Regions from separate parts of the Rhodovulum sp. HP10 genome, predicted to be linked through region 1. Evidence: riboswitches for the same ligand, from Rfam matches in the RefSeq annotation. Region 1 holds a riboswitch; the other holds the start of a gene.

Region 1 (6,873 bases):
GGATTGCGGCCTGGATGCTCGACGGTATCTTCATCGGCGCCACCCGCACGGCCGACATGCGCAACATGATGGCCCTCTCGGCCGCGATCTACGCCCTCGCCGTGGCGCTCCTGGTGCCGGTCTTCGGCAATCACGGGCTCTGGCTTGCGCTTTTGGTGGCCTTCGTGGCGCGCGGCGTGACGCTCGGGCTGCGCTATCCCGCGCTCGAGGCGGCGGCGCGAGGCGGGCAGGTCGGCTAGGGATTTCGCCTTTTCCCCTTGCCATGTCCGGCGGTCTTGAAAGGGGGCAGGTCCGGCCTGCAGTCACCTGAGCCCGTCTAGGGCGGAGACGGGATGAAGGCAGCCCATGCCCCCTGCGCGGGCTTTCTCGCAACGCATATTTCCTGCCGGACCTGTGCGGCCCTCTGGAAGAAATTCCCGAGCCCGTGCCGCTTTGCATGAAGGCGGGGATCGCACCTTGGCGTGGCTGCGCGTGGGGGATTGGCCGGTCTCCGGGCCTTGGTGCCGGGATCGCGCGCGATCAGCTTGCGCAGATGTCCGGTGTCATGGGCGGCACCCGCGATCGCGTGGCCGCCCCTTGCAAGCCCATGATCAGCGCCGCGGTCTGCGGATGATCCCACGCAGTCTCCGGTCGCTGAAGCAAGGCGCCCCGGCCTTGCGACGGCATCGGCATTGGCCTGAGTTTTCGTCGTCGACCGCCGCGCGGGCGACCGATGCCTAAAGGCTGAGCTGCCCTTCTGGCCGGGTCCATCGCCCTGGACCTTGCAGATCGTGCTGTCGATCAGATCATGTCCGGCGTCGGGATCCTCGGATAAACGGCTGGAAAGACCGTCGCTGACCCCGGAGATCGCCTGTCTTCGGAACCGTGCCTGGTCCGCTCTCCCCTTGCCGAACTCCGCCGGACGATCCCGTCTGAGAGCTGCCCTGCGCGCCAGCCAAGATACGGCATCCTCGAACGACCGGTCGTCGATGCGGAGCGGCCGGGAAGGCCTTCCCGTGCCGGAAGCTGGCCCTGGATCTGCGCCCATTGCACCTCCGCCAAGGCGCGTCTGCCCGGGATCGTCTTGGGTTTCGGTTCTGGAACAGAGCTCGGCCGGCTCCGGGGTGACTCTGACGGCGTGCGTGGTCGTGGCGCTGCCATGACGAACTTGTCCCATACGGCTTCCTTCCAAGCTTGAGAAAGGATCACACCATCAAACCGTGGGATCAAACACCTAGAGGATCTCGTCCTCGTCGAAAAGCTGCCCGGCCGCGACCTCGCTGGCCCAGGCGTCGATCCGGTCCTCGGCGCGGTCGGCGGGGGCGATCGCGGCCAGATGAAAGACCGCATTGCCCTCGTTCACCACCGGCAGGATGGCGCGGCCGACGATGATGCCCGGCTCGGTAGCGCGGATCTCGGCCTCGATCTCGCCGAACGGGTCCGAGACCACCGCAAGCAGATCGCCCGCCGCGACCACGTCGCCTTCCGAGCGGTAGGTACGCAAAAGCCCGCCCTGTGGCGCGCGCAGCCAGTGCGACACCCGGCAGTCGAGCGGCGCGCGCCGCGCCTTCGGTACGCCCTTGGCGGGGATCATGCCGCGGTCGAACATCACCCGCAGCACGCCCGAAAGCCCGGCCCGGACCGCGACCTCGTCGAAGCGCAGCCCTTCGCCGCCCTCGTATAGCAGCATCTGGACGCCCATCCGCGCCGCGGTCTCGCGCAGCGAGCCCGGCCGTGCCCCGGAGCTCAGCACCACCGGGGCCGCGAAGACCCGGGCCAGCCGGGCCAGCTCGGGCGCGTCCGGAACCACGCGGATCTGGGGCAGGTTGGTGCGATGCACTGCCGCTGAATGCAGGTCGATGCCGATCTGGCAGCGCCCGACCACCTCCTCGACCAGAAGATGCGCCAGCCGCGCGGCCATCGAGCCGCCCGACGAGCCGGGAAAGCAGCGGTTCAGGTCGCGCCGGTCGGGCAGGTAGCGCGACAGGTTGAGAAAGCCGAAGGCATTGACGATGGGAATGGCGATCAGCGTGCCGCGCAGCGCGCCGAGCGCGGGCAGGCTCAGAAGCCGGCGCACGATCTCGACCCCGATCACCTCGTCGCCATGCACGCCCGCGGTCACGAACATCGCGGGGCCCGGGCGGCGACCATGAACGACATGGGCCGAGAGCGTGACCGGGGTGTGGTCGGACAGCACCGAGACCGGCAGATCCACGGTGCGGCGACTGCCGGGCGGAACGGTTTCCGAGCCGAGCGTGAAGCCCGCCCGCGCCGTCATCTGGTTTCTGTCGGAAAGAAGGTCATGGGCGCAAGGTAGCGCCTTGCCGGGGCCGCTCGCAAGAGCCCCGCGGATTGACAGCGGCCGGCCGGGACCCCATTGATGGGGGGCGTTCTGGTGCTCCCGCGAGGGAGTGAAAAGGGAAGCCGGTGCAAATCCGGCGCTGCCCCCGCAACTGTCAGCGGCGAGCCACCGCCCCGAACCGCCACCGGAACCGGCATCGCCCGGGCCGGGAAGGCGGGCGGACCGGCCGAGACCCGCAAGCCAGGAGACCTGCCAGCGCGCCGAACCGCCCCACGGGTGGCGTGTCCGGTCGTCCGGGCTGGGCGCCATTGCCGGGGCAAGCGGCCGCGATCTGCCTTCGCTTCGCGGGCGGGTGCGGCCTTCATCCCGCCGCTGACCGGCCCGGGGCGGGTCCGTCCGCGGCCGCCGACCGGAAGGAGTTGCGCCATGCAACCCAAGGACCTGACCGATAACGAGGCCTTCAAGGGCTTCACCAACAGCGCCTGTCCGTTCCTGCCCTGCCACAAGGGCGTGGCACGCGAGTTCAACTGCCTGTTCTGCTACTGTCCGCTGATCGCCTATGAATGCCCCGGACCCTATCAGACCTATACCGATGCCAACGGGCTGACCCGGAAGGACTGCTCGGCCTGCACGCTGCCGCATGACGGCTATCTGCAATCCTGGAACTTCATCCAGCGCTGGCTGGAATATCCGCAGCCCTGGTCGGGCCGGCCGCAGACCGACCCGCCGGTCCGCCGCCCGCGCCCGCCGCAGCCGACCGGCGCGGACGAGATCCACCGGCTTCGCCGCGAGGATGGCGCGGCAAAGGACGATTCGGCAAAAGACGACGGGGTAAAAGACGGCGGGGACTAAAGGCGCCGACCGCAGGCTGCGACACCGAAGGTGGGGCGCGTCAGGCCGGGGCGGGAGGGACCGCCAGCACATCGGCCGTGGCGCTGCGCAGCACCTGACGGGCGACGCTGCCCAGAACCATGGTTTCGAACGCGCCGCGGCTCTGGGTGCCGACAACGATCAGATCGGCCTCGGCCTCGGTCGCGGCGGCGAGGATCTCGGAGGCCGCGCTGCCGCTCCGGTGGCGCACCAGTTCGATCATCGGACCCTGCGGCAGCTCGCGCAGGAACTCGGTCAGGGCGCGGGCCGCCTCGGCCCCGGCCTCGCGCAGATGCGCCTCCCGGTCGTCCTCGCGGGTGGCGTGGATCCGCATCATCGCCGCTTCGGTCGCGTCGAAGACATGCAGCACCGAACTGCGCAGCCGATGGCCGAAGCCCAGCCCGTCCAGGCGCCGGAACGCGCCCTGCGAGCCTTCCGACAGGTCGGTCGCCAGCAGCGCATGGCGATAGGGGCCGACCGGCGGCGCATTGGCCATCAGCACCGGGCAGGCGGCGGCGCGGATCGTGCGCTCGGCCGTGGTGCCGATGAAGACATCGCGCAGGATCTGGCGCCGGTGCGGCCCGATCACCAGCAGGTCGGCCCCAAGCTGGCGCACGGCCTCGATCAGCCCGGCAAAGGGATCGGCCAGCACCACATGCGCCGCGCAGTCGAGCCCGTCATGCTCGCGCAGCGTCGCCGCCTGCTGTTGCAGAAGCCCGGCCGCGGCCTCGCGCTCGGCCTCGACGATCCTGACAGGCTGATCGTCATCGACCACATGCACCAGCCGCAGCGCGGCGCCGGTCTGGCGGGCCAGCAGCGTGGCGCGGCGCAGCGCGCGGTCGGACCGTTCCGAGAAATCGGTGCCCACCAGTATGGTTTTCATGCCTGCCTCCCTCCCTTCGGGCAGCCCCCCGCCGCCTGCTGCCGATAGCGCTGCGTCAAATCTGATCGGGGGCGTTCATCTTTCCGCAGAAGTACTTATGTGAGCCCAGATCATTTTGAAAGGCACGCCCCCGACGATGACCCTCTTGCCGCACCGGACCCCGCATCCCGACATGACCATTCCTGTCGCCTTCATCGCCACGGGCCCGGATCGGACCCTTCCGGAACGGAGGGTATCGTGATGGAGACGTTGCTGCATTCGCAGTTCGGCGAGATCGCGACGCTTCTGGTGCTGGCGGCGGCCATCGGGTTCGCGGGGCTGCTGCTGCGCCAGCCGCTGATCGTGAGCTTCATCGCCGTCGGGCTGGTCGCGGGGCCCTCGGCGCTCGACATCGTGCGTTCGTCGGACCAGATCGACCTTCTGTCGCAGCTCGGGATCGCGGTGCTGCTGTTCCTCGTGGGCATCAAGCTCGACGTCAAGCTGATCCGCTCGCTCGGGGCGGTGTCGCTTCTGACCGGGCTGGGGCAGGTGGCCTTCACCTCGGTCTTCGGCTACCTGATCGGGCTGGGGCTGGGGCTTGGCCATGTCACCAGCCTTTACGTCGCCGTGGCGCTGACCTTCTCCTCGACCATCATCATCGTCAAGCTGCTCTCGGACAAGCGCGAGATCGACGCGCTGCATGGCCAGATCGCGCTTGGCTTCCTGATCGTGCAGGATCTGGTGGTGGTGCTGGCGATGATCGTGCTGTCGGCCATCGGGATCGGGTCGGCCGAGGGCGGCGGGCATGGCGGCGGCAACGTGCTGTCGGTTCTGGGCTTCGGTCTGGCGATGGTGGGCGCCGTGGTCCTTTTCGTGCGCTATGTCGCCGATCCGCTCTCCGAGCGGCTGGCCCGCGCGCCCGAGCTGCTGGTGATCTTCGCCATCGCCCTGGCCGCGATCTTCGCCGCGGTCGCCGATTTCGTCGGGCTCGGCAAGGAGGTCGGCGGGCTGCTGGCGGGGGTGTCGCTGGCCTCGACCCCCTATCGCGAGACCATCGCCGCCCGGCTGGCGCCGCTGCGCGACTTCCTGCTGCTGTTCTTCTTCATCGCGCTGGGGGCCGCGCTCGATCTGTCGCTTCTGGGGGCGCATGTGCCCGGGGCGATCCTGTTCTCGCTGTTCGTGCTGATCGGCAACCCGCTGATCGTGCTCGCGATCATGGGGGCGATGGGCTATCGCAAGCGCACCGGCTTCCTGGCCGGGCTGACCGTGGCCCAGATCAGCGAGTTCTCCCTGATCTTCGTCGCCATGGGGGTCTCGCTCGGCCATGTCGCGCCCGACGCGCTGGGGCTTGTCACCATGGTCGGGCTCGTGACCATCGCGGCCTCGACCTACATGATCACCTATTCGCACCGGCTTTACGATCTCTGCGAACCGGTTCTGGGCCTCTTCGAGCGCCGCGGCACCCCGCGCGAACCGGAGACCGAGGCCACAAGCTGCAGGCGGCGGGCCGGGGTCCTGATCTTCGGGCTTGGCCGGTTCGGCACCGCCATCGGGCTGAGACTTCAGAAGCGCGGCATCGACGTCCTGGGCATCGACTTCAACCCGCAGGCGGTTCGCCGGGCCCGCGAACTTGGCATCGAGGCCTGCTATGGCGATGCCAGCGACCCGGAATTCGTGGCCGAACTGCCGCTGGCCGAGGCCGCCTGGGTGGTGTCGAGCGTGCCGATCCTGCCCAAGGGGCTGACCGAGGAAGACACCCGCCGCACCCTGATCCAGCTTGCGCGCGGCGCGGGCTTCCGGGGCCGCATCGCGGTGGCCTCGCATAGCGCGGCCGATACCCGCGATCTGATGGGGGCGGGCGCCGATCTGGTGCTCGAGCCGTTCCAGGACGCGGCCGACCGCGCCGTCGAGCTGCTGTCGGGTGCGCCCGAGACAGAGCGCACCGCGATCCCGGGGATCGACAGCGAGGCGCCGCAGCCCGCCTGACCCGCGGCCGCCCTTCCGGGGGCGGCCGACCGTATCGCGGCCGCAGAAGGCGGCTGCCAGACCGGCTCGACAAGGGAGACCCCCATGCCAGACCGTTCCGACCGTCCCTTCCACGCGCTGAGCGCCGACGAGACCCTGGCCGGGCTGTCGGCCGTGCCGGGCGGACTTGCGCCCGACGAGGCCGCCCGGAGGCTGGCCACCCATGGCCCCAACCGTCTGCCCGACCCGCCCGGGCGCAATGCGCTTCTGCGCTTCCTCGCGCAGTTCCACAACGTGCTGATCTATGTGCTGATCGCCGCCGCCGGGGTGACGGCCGCGCTGCAGCACTGGGTCGATACCGGGGTGATCCTGGCGGTGGTGCTGGTCAATGCGGTGATCGGTTTCGTGCAGGAGGGCCGGGCCGAGCAGGCGATGGCCGCGATCCGCGACATGCTGGCGCCGCGCTCGGCGGTGCTCAGGGGCGGGCGCCGGGTGACGGTCGATGCGGCCGATCTGGTGCCGGGCGATGTGGTGCTGATCGAGGCCGGCGACCGGGTGCCGGCCGATCTGCGGCTGATCGAGGCGCGCGGGCTGCGCGTCGAGGAGGCGATCCTGACCGGCGAATCCGTTCCGGTCGAGAAGGCGGTGGCCGCCGTCGCGCCCGAGGCGGCGCTGGCCGACCGGCTGCCGATGCTGTTCAGCGGCACCCTGGCTGCGGCGGGCACCGGGCGCGGCGTCGTGGTGGCGACCGGTCCCGCCACCCAGATCGGGCGGATCAGCGGCATGCTGGCCTCGGTCGAGACGCTGACGACGCCGCTGGTCCGGCAGATGGATCTGTTCGCGCGCTGGCTCACGGTCTTCATCCTGCTGGTCGCGGGCAGCCTGCTGGCCTACG
Region 2 (6,873 bases), 610 kb from region 1:
AGACCGGCGGGCGGAGCATGTCGAAACCCCTGTCGCCCGGAGCGGCGGCGAGCTGACGGCCCCGGGACGGACGGGACGGCCGGTTTTTCAGGCCCGAACCCGACCGGCATCGTCCATGACATCGTTTGCCCCCGTCCGCCGCGCCCGCACCGCCCGGCGGTCCGGAAAAGCAGGTCCCTGGCCCCGCAATCACCGATCGGGCGGGGAACTGGCCCGTCCCGTTCGGGTTTTGCGCAACCGGACCGGGGCACCGGAGCAACCAGCCCCCTGACCGCGACCGACCGGCGCCGGCCGATCTTGTCGGCCTGTCCGGCCTCTCGGACGCCGATACCCAGCCGATCCAGATACAGACTGAGGCCGAGATCCCGAGGCATTGCGAGCTGATCGACCTGCCTGCCATCCCGGCCCCGGAGATCGGCCGGGACCTCTGCGAATACGCGGCCTCGCCGCAAATGGCATGACATGGTGCTGCTTCGCGCCTTAGCAGGGTGCTGAAATAGTCGTACCTCGACGCCGGTTGCAGAACATGATTCATCCGCCGGGGATCAACGGCGGATACAGGCATGCGCGGTGCAGACGAGACGAGCGGATCGCTGTTCAGCTATGTCGATCTCGAGGTGCGCATCCCCGCCCGGCATCCGCTGCGGAAGATCCGTCAGGTGGTGAATGACGCGCTCGCCAGCCTCGATGCAGAATTCGAGGTGCTCTACACTGACTTCGGCCGTCCCTCGATCGCGCCGGAGCGCCTGATCCGCGCGAGCCTGCTGCAGATCCTCTACTCCGTCCGCTCCGAGCGGCAGCTGATGGAGCAGCTGGACTACAACCTGTTGTTCCGCTGGTTCGTGGGGCTTGGCATCGACGACCAGGTCTGGGTCCCGACCGTGTTCAGCAAGAACCGCGACCGCCTTTTGACCACCGACATGTCACGCAAGGTGATGGCTGCCATCCTGGCCCACCGTGAGGTCGCGCCGCTGCTTTCGGACGACCACTTCTCGGTCGACGGCACGCTGGTGAAAGCCTTGGCCTCGATGAAGAGCGTCCGGCCGAAAGAGGATGGCGATCCCGGCGATCCTCTGGCAGGGGACGCCGCCCCGCAAAGCCCCTCCCCGCGGCCCGATCCGGAAACCCGCCAGATGCCCCTTCCCGCCAGCCGCAATGCCGAAGTCGATTTCCGGGGTCAGAAGCGCACGAACGCGACGCATGCCTCGACGACAGATGCGGATGCACGGCTCTACCGGAAATCTCCGGGCACCGGCGCGATGCTATGCTTCATCGGGCGCACTTATGGAGAACCGCAGCGGGCTGGCCGTCCAGGGCGACCTGACCCGCGCGGATGGCCGTGCCGAACGCAAGGCGGCGCTCGACATGATGCACCGGCAGTCGCCGGGGTCGACCAGGCGGCTGCCCCCGGGGGCCGACAAGGCGTATGACGCCGCCGGGTTCGTAGCCGATTGCAGGCAGGCCTGCATCACGCCGCATGTCGCGCAGAAGGCGCGGTCCTCCGCCATCGACGGACAGACCACCCGGCACAATGGCTATGCGCTGTCGCAGAAGCACCGGAAGCGGATCGAGGAACTCTTCGGCTGGTCCAAGACGGTGGGAGGCGCGGCGCAGACGGCCTGTCGCGGCGTGGAGCGGGTGCGGTCCCGCTTCATCCTCGCCCTGGCGGCGGCAAATCTTGCCCGGCTGCCGCGAATACTGGCGATTTGAGGGCGGAGCCCCCCGACCAGCATGCCGCGTGGCGGGAAGAAGGCGGAGAGGAGCAGCGCAATGGCAGGAACGGAGGAAGCCGTTCCGACCAATCGACTATTTCAGCACCCTGTTAGGCCTCGCGCCCTTGGTCCGAAGCCGCGATCTGGGAGCTCGTCGCCCCCCATCCGGGCGGATCGAGCCTGCTGCTGCCGACCCGGTTCGACAGGCGCGCCTCCGAAAGCAACCGCAAGCGGGTATTGCACCCGGTACAACGCAGAACCGCCGGGCCTCTCGCGGAGGTCCTGCCGATCGCGCCGACCGCGGCGCGCGGCGCCTCGTCCGGCTGGGCGGCAAGCGGGGCAGAGGCGCTCGGCCCTGCCCTGATGCCGATCCCGCGCGGGATCGGCGGCGGGCCCCTCAGGAGGCGGGACCGATGCGGTTCGACCCAGCCTGGCGTGTCGCTGGTCGCTCCACCGCTGCCCCCGTTTCCGGCCTATCGGTTTGCGCCCCGGACGGTGCCGCCCGCGCCCGGACCAGGTCGATGCAAGCCGCATCCGCCGCCCGCATCCGGGCCGCAACGAGTGCTCGGGCCACGCGCCGCGCCCGACCTGAACGGTCGGCCCCATGGCCCCGGCGGACCCCGCAATTTCGGAGACGCCCTCCACAGATGCCCTTCACCGTTCCCATTCAAGCCATGAAGACGCCAATTCCCGGTTGCCGCGCCATCGCATTCGTCGACCTTCCGACGCGGCTGGGGCCGAGGCCTCGGGCCGAAAAGCCCCAGCCGCGCGCATATTTCTATGCAGTTTATCTCCGCGGCGCCCTGAGTCTGGACGATCAAGCCACCGCCTTGACCGAGGCCTCCGGCATCGGGCAACTGCCCCGCGATGCCACGCCGATGCGCTATGGCGAAATCGAGATTTTCGTGCGGGCGTCCCGCGATCCCGACGAAGCGCTCTGCGCCCTGGTCGGACCGGATACCGGGGTCGAAGCCGCGCTGTCTCAGAGGCGCAAGGCCATCGCCGAGATCGCGACCGCAGCCGCCCGGCACCAGACGCGGCGCAGCGAATAAGGCTGACATCTCCGGTCCCATTCCCCTGAAGGCGCGGAGACCTTCTGCGACAGCTCCGGAACCGGCGGCGTCAAAAGCCAGCCCGATGCCCCGCTGACCGAAATCTCCGGGACGATCCCGCCACGCGAGGTGACGCGCGCCGCTGGCAACGGCCAGAAGAACCGGCGGCTGGTCGTGCGCCGTCATATGCCGCGCATCGGCCGAACCGCCCGATGCGCAGGGCGACCGCGACGCGCCGCCTCTTGCCGCCTTTCAGGACCCGGTCGGCAGCCTTGTCGCCGCCCATCCGCCGGTCGCCACGACACCACCGGCCTTCCTGATCGCCCCGACTGAGACCGTCTGTCCGGTCAGGGCGCTCCGCGCGGCCGCCCGGCGTGACCGGAGCTCTCCCGGACCCGCCACCCCGTCCGACCCCGGCAGGACGGCCGGGGCAGCCCCCGCCGACGACGACCCGCTGGGGGCATGCCGGAGCCCGGACCACCGCCGGGCTCCGGCTGCGCGCCTGACGCATCGTCGACGCGATCGGCAATCCGGACCTCAGCCACAGACTGACCGGCTTCACCACGCCGGGGCAGCCCGCCCTGCCCGCCGCTGCCCAACCGGAGATCGCCTGTGCGATCCTGCGCGCGCCGCCGTCCCTCGCTCTGCTGCCGGTCCGGGTCGCCCATGGCAGCGAGGCCGCGCTGCTGCTGACGCTCGGCACCGAACCGGCCGCAATCGTCGCGGCCTGCCGCCCCGGCGTCCCGCTTGACAGGTCCGGAGGCCCGGATTAACCGAAAACTGTCTTGGTTCGCCCGGCGACGGGCGATGAAAAGGGAACGCGGTGCGGCCATCGTCGGCTCAATTCCGCGGCTGCCCCCGCAACTGTAAGCGGCGAGCGCGGCTGATCGTGCCACTGGGGTCCGCCCCGGGAAGGCCAGCCAAGCGACGACCCGCAAGCCAGGAGACCTGCCAGGACGATCACCCAGCCTGTCCGCGGGGCGCGGCGCAGGCGGCGGTCCATCCGCAGTGGTGACGCATCACCGTCTGCGGGAGGCATGTCTTTCCAAGGACCCCACGAAGGACGGACCGCCCGCCGCGGCGGTTCCCGAGACCGGGACGGAACCGACATGACCAGACCTGCCCTTTGCCTCACGCTCGGCCTCGCCGCGCTGAGTCCCCTGCCCGCCCTTGCCCAGGAAGCCCGGTCCAGCCTGATGCTGGACGAGATCACCGCCAGCGCCAGCCTCACGCCCATCGCCACCAACCGGACCGGCGCGACGGTCGAGACGCTCGAGAGCAGCGAGATCGCCGCAGGCGGTCAGAATCTGGGCCAGACCCTTGCCACCCTGCCGGGCGTGTCGATCACGCAGAATGGCGGGCTCGGGCAGACCGCCACGCTTCGGATTCGCGGGCTTGGAAACGGCTATATCGCGACCCGGATCGACGGGATGGGCTTTGCCGATCCCTCGGGCACCCCCGCCGCGCTCGACTTCGGCACCCTGACCGCCGGACTGCTCTCCAGGATCGAAGTGCTGAAGGGCTCGCAATCCGCGCTTTTCGGCGCGAATGCCATCGCGGGCGTTGTCGACATCACCACATGGAGACCGGAAAAACTGGGCTTTTCGGGGCGCGCCACGGTCGAAACCGGCACCTATGGCAGCTACTCTGCCGGTCTGAGCCTTGGCCAGAAGACCGAACGCGGCGAAATCTCGGCCACGGTCTCGCATGTCGAAACCGACGGCTTCTCGACCCTGTCGGGCAATGACGAAGCGGACGGCTTTGACGAAGATTCGGTCTCGCTCAATGCCGCCTACGATCTGACCGACACCCTTCGGCTGGGCTTCTCGGGATTCTATTCCGACGGAAACTCGGACTATGACAGCGACGTTACCGACACGAACCCGATCACCCGATCGGAGGCGACGCGAAAAGGCCTGCGCGCCTTCGCCCAATTCGCGATCGGAGCGGTCGACAACGAACTGTCGCTGGCGCGCACGCAGACCGAGCGCAGCTACCGTTCGAGTTTCGGGACGTCCCTTTATGATGGCACCAGCCGGGCCGCCAGCTACCTCGGAACGGCCTCTCTGGCGGCCGGGACCGACCTGTCCTTCGGCGCCGACTGGAAGCAGGACGAGGCCACGCTTGACGGCGAGACCTATTCGGTCATCAACCGCGCGCTCTTTGCAGAGCTTCGCCAGGCCGCGACCGACGACATCGATCTGTCGCTTTCGCTGCGCTACGATGATTATTCTAGCTTTGACGATCAGGTGACCGGCCGCGCCGCGCTGGCCTGGCGGCTCCAGCCCGACCTGATCTTCCGCACCTCTCTGGGCACCGGCTATCGCGTCCCCGCGCTTTACGAACTTTACGGCACCATTACCGGCGACACGGTCGGCAACCCGGACCTCAACCCTGAAACCAGCACCAGCTTCGACATCGGGCTTGAAAAACGCCTGTCGGGCGACGGGTTCCTGAAAGCCACCGCCTTCTTTGCGGAAATCGATGACAAGATCGACTATGGCGCGGCCGACCCCGCCATCTGCAGCTATGCCTGGGGCTGCTACCGCCAGCTTGACGGAACCACCCGCAGCCAGGGCCTGGAACTGTCCGGCCGCTACGACATGACCTCTGCGACCGCGCTTTACGGCAGCTACACCTATACCGACGTGCGCTGGAAAGGCGAACGGCTCGACCGCGTCCCGCTCCACGATCTTCTGCTGGGCGTCAGTAGCGAGGTGACGTCGCGGCTCACGGCCGATGTCTCGTACCAATATGTGGCCGGGCGCCTCGACCCTTACGGTTCTCTGCCCGATGCCGGGCTTGCCGCAGCCCAGGTCACCTACGCGCTGGGCAACGCCACAGAGGCCTATGCAAGGGTCGAAAACCTCTTCGACGAGGAGTTCTACTCGGCCGTCGCCTTTGGCGGCACCTATCACTACAACACCACGGGCCGGGCGCTTTATGTGGGTCTGCGTGCCTCCTTCTAGCGCGATCCGGCTCGCCGCGGCCCTCGCCCTTGCCGGGACCGCGGCGCTGGCCGACCCACCCGGGCGGGTGGTGTCGATGAATCTCTGCACCGACCAGCTTGCCATGCTGGTCGCGGGCCCGGGCCAGCTCGTCTCGGTCAGCGACCTGGCCGCAAACCCGATGAACTCGGCCATGGCCGGCGCCGCCCGCGCCTATCCCGCCAATACCGGCGGCGCCGAGGAGATCTTCCTGATGCGCCCCGATCTGGTGCTGGCCGGTACCTATTCGAACCCGGCGACCCTCGCCATGCTCGAACGCCTGGGCATCCGGGTCGCGCGGATCGGCCTGACGACCCGGCTCAACGAGATCCCCGACCGGCTGCGTCAGACCGGACGGCTCCTGGGCCGCGAGGCCCGGGCCGAGGCGCTCGCCCACGCCTTCGAACAGGACCTCGCCCGGCTGTCGCAGAGCGGCCCGCCCCGGCCGCTGGCCGCCTTCTTCTATGCCAACGGCTACACCCAGGGCGAGGGCACGCTTGCGGACGACATCCTCACCCGTGCGGGCTTTGCCAATCTCGCCCGCACCGACCAGGCCGCCCAGGGTCGCCATGGCGGCTTCGATCTCGCGCTCGAGGAACTGGTGATGGCCGATCCCGAGCTGCTGATCCTCTCACGCCCCTATCCGAAAACCTCGCGCGCCGAAGAGATCCTGGCCCATCCCGCGCTCCGCGCCCTTCCCGCGGCGGCGGCCCCCGCCTTTTCCGGCCCCGACTGGGTCTGCGGCACCCCCTATGCGCTCCGCGCCCTGGCCGAGATGACCCGCCGCCGGGACGCGGACGCCGCCACCGCGCCCGACTGAGCCCCGATACGCTTGCAGCTTCTTCCTGGTCCAAATACCCATGACGCGACGCCCGCAACCGGCGCCCGGTCGAGACAGGAGCCCCACCGATGACACGCGCACTCATGCTGCAGGGCACCGGCTCGAATGTGGGCAAGTCGCTTCTGGTGGCCGGGCTCTGCCGCGCAGCGCTTCGGCGCGGGCTGTCGGTTGCGCCGTTCAAGCCGCAGAACATGTCGAACAATGCCGCCGTGACCGCAGATGGCGGCGAGATCGGCCGGGCGCAGGCTCTGCAGGCAAGGGCGGCGGGGCTCGAGCCGCTG

What was found. A riboswitch is a leader RNA that binds a small molecule or an ion and turns the genes downstream of it on or off. The one in region 1 is predicted to bind cobalamin.
Region 2: linked by a shared signal. The riboswitch ahead of ACK8CO_RS13390 (TonB-dependent receptor plug domain-containing protein) and the one ahead of ACK8CO_RS16150 (cysteine-rich small domain-containing protein) in region 1 are both predicted to bind cobalamin.

Annotation. Positions count from the first base shown of each region.
Region 1 is NZ_CP180201.1:3,443,589-3,450,461, forward strand. It holds gene ACK8CO_RS16140 (MATE family efflux transporter) at 1-239, shown strand, start outside; gene ACK8CO_RS16145 (succinylglutamate desuccinylase/aspartoacylase family protein) at 1,214-2,257, opposite strand; cobalamin riboswitch at 2,356-2,553, shown strand; gene ACK8CO_RS16150 (cysteine-rich small domain-containing protein) at 2,708-3,133, shown strand; gene ACK8CO_RS16155 (universal stress protein) at 3,174-4,034, opposite strand; gene ACK8CO_RS16160 (cation:proton antiporter) at 4,275-5,999, shown strand; gene ACK8CO_RS16165 (HAD-IC family P-type ATPase) at 6,084-6,873, shown strand, end outside.
Region 2 is NZ_CP180201.1:2,836,071-2,842,943, reverse strand. It holds partial or broken gene ACK8CO_RS13400 (IS5 family transposase) at 564-1,710, shown strand; gene ACK8CO_RS13395 (hypothetical protein) at 2,543-2,764, shown strand; cobalamin riboswitch at 3,534-3,735, shown strand; gene ACK8CO_RS13390 (TonB-dependent receptor plug domain-containing protein) at 3,874-5,733, shown strand; gene ACK8CO_RS13385 (ABC transporter substrate-binding protein) at 5,708-6,571, shown strand; gene ACK8CO_RS13380 (cobyric acid synthase) at 6,661-6,873, shown strand, end outside.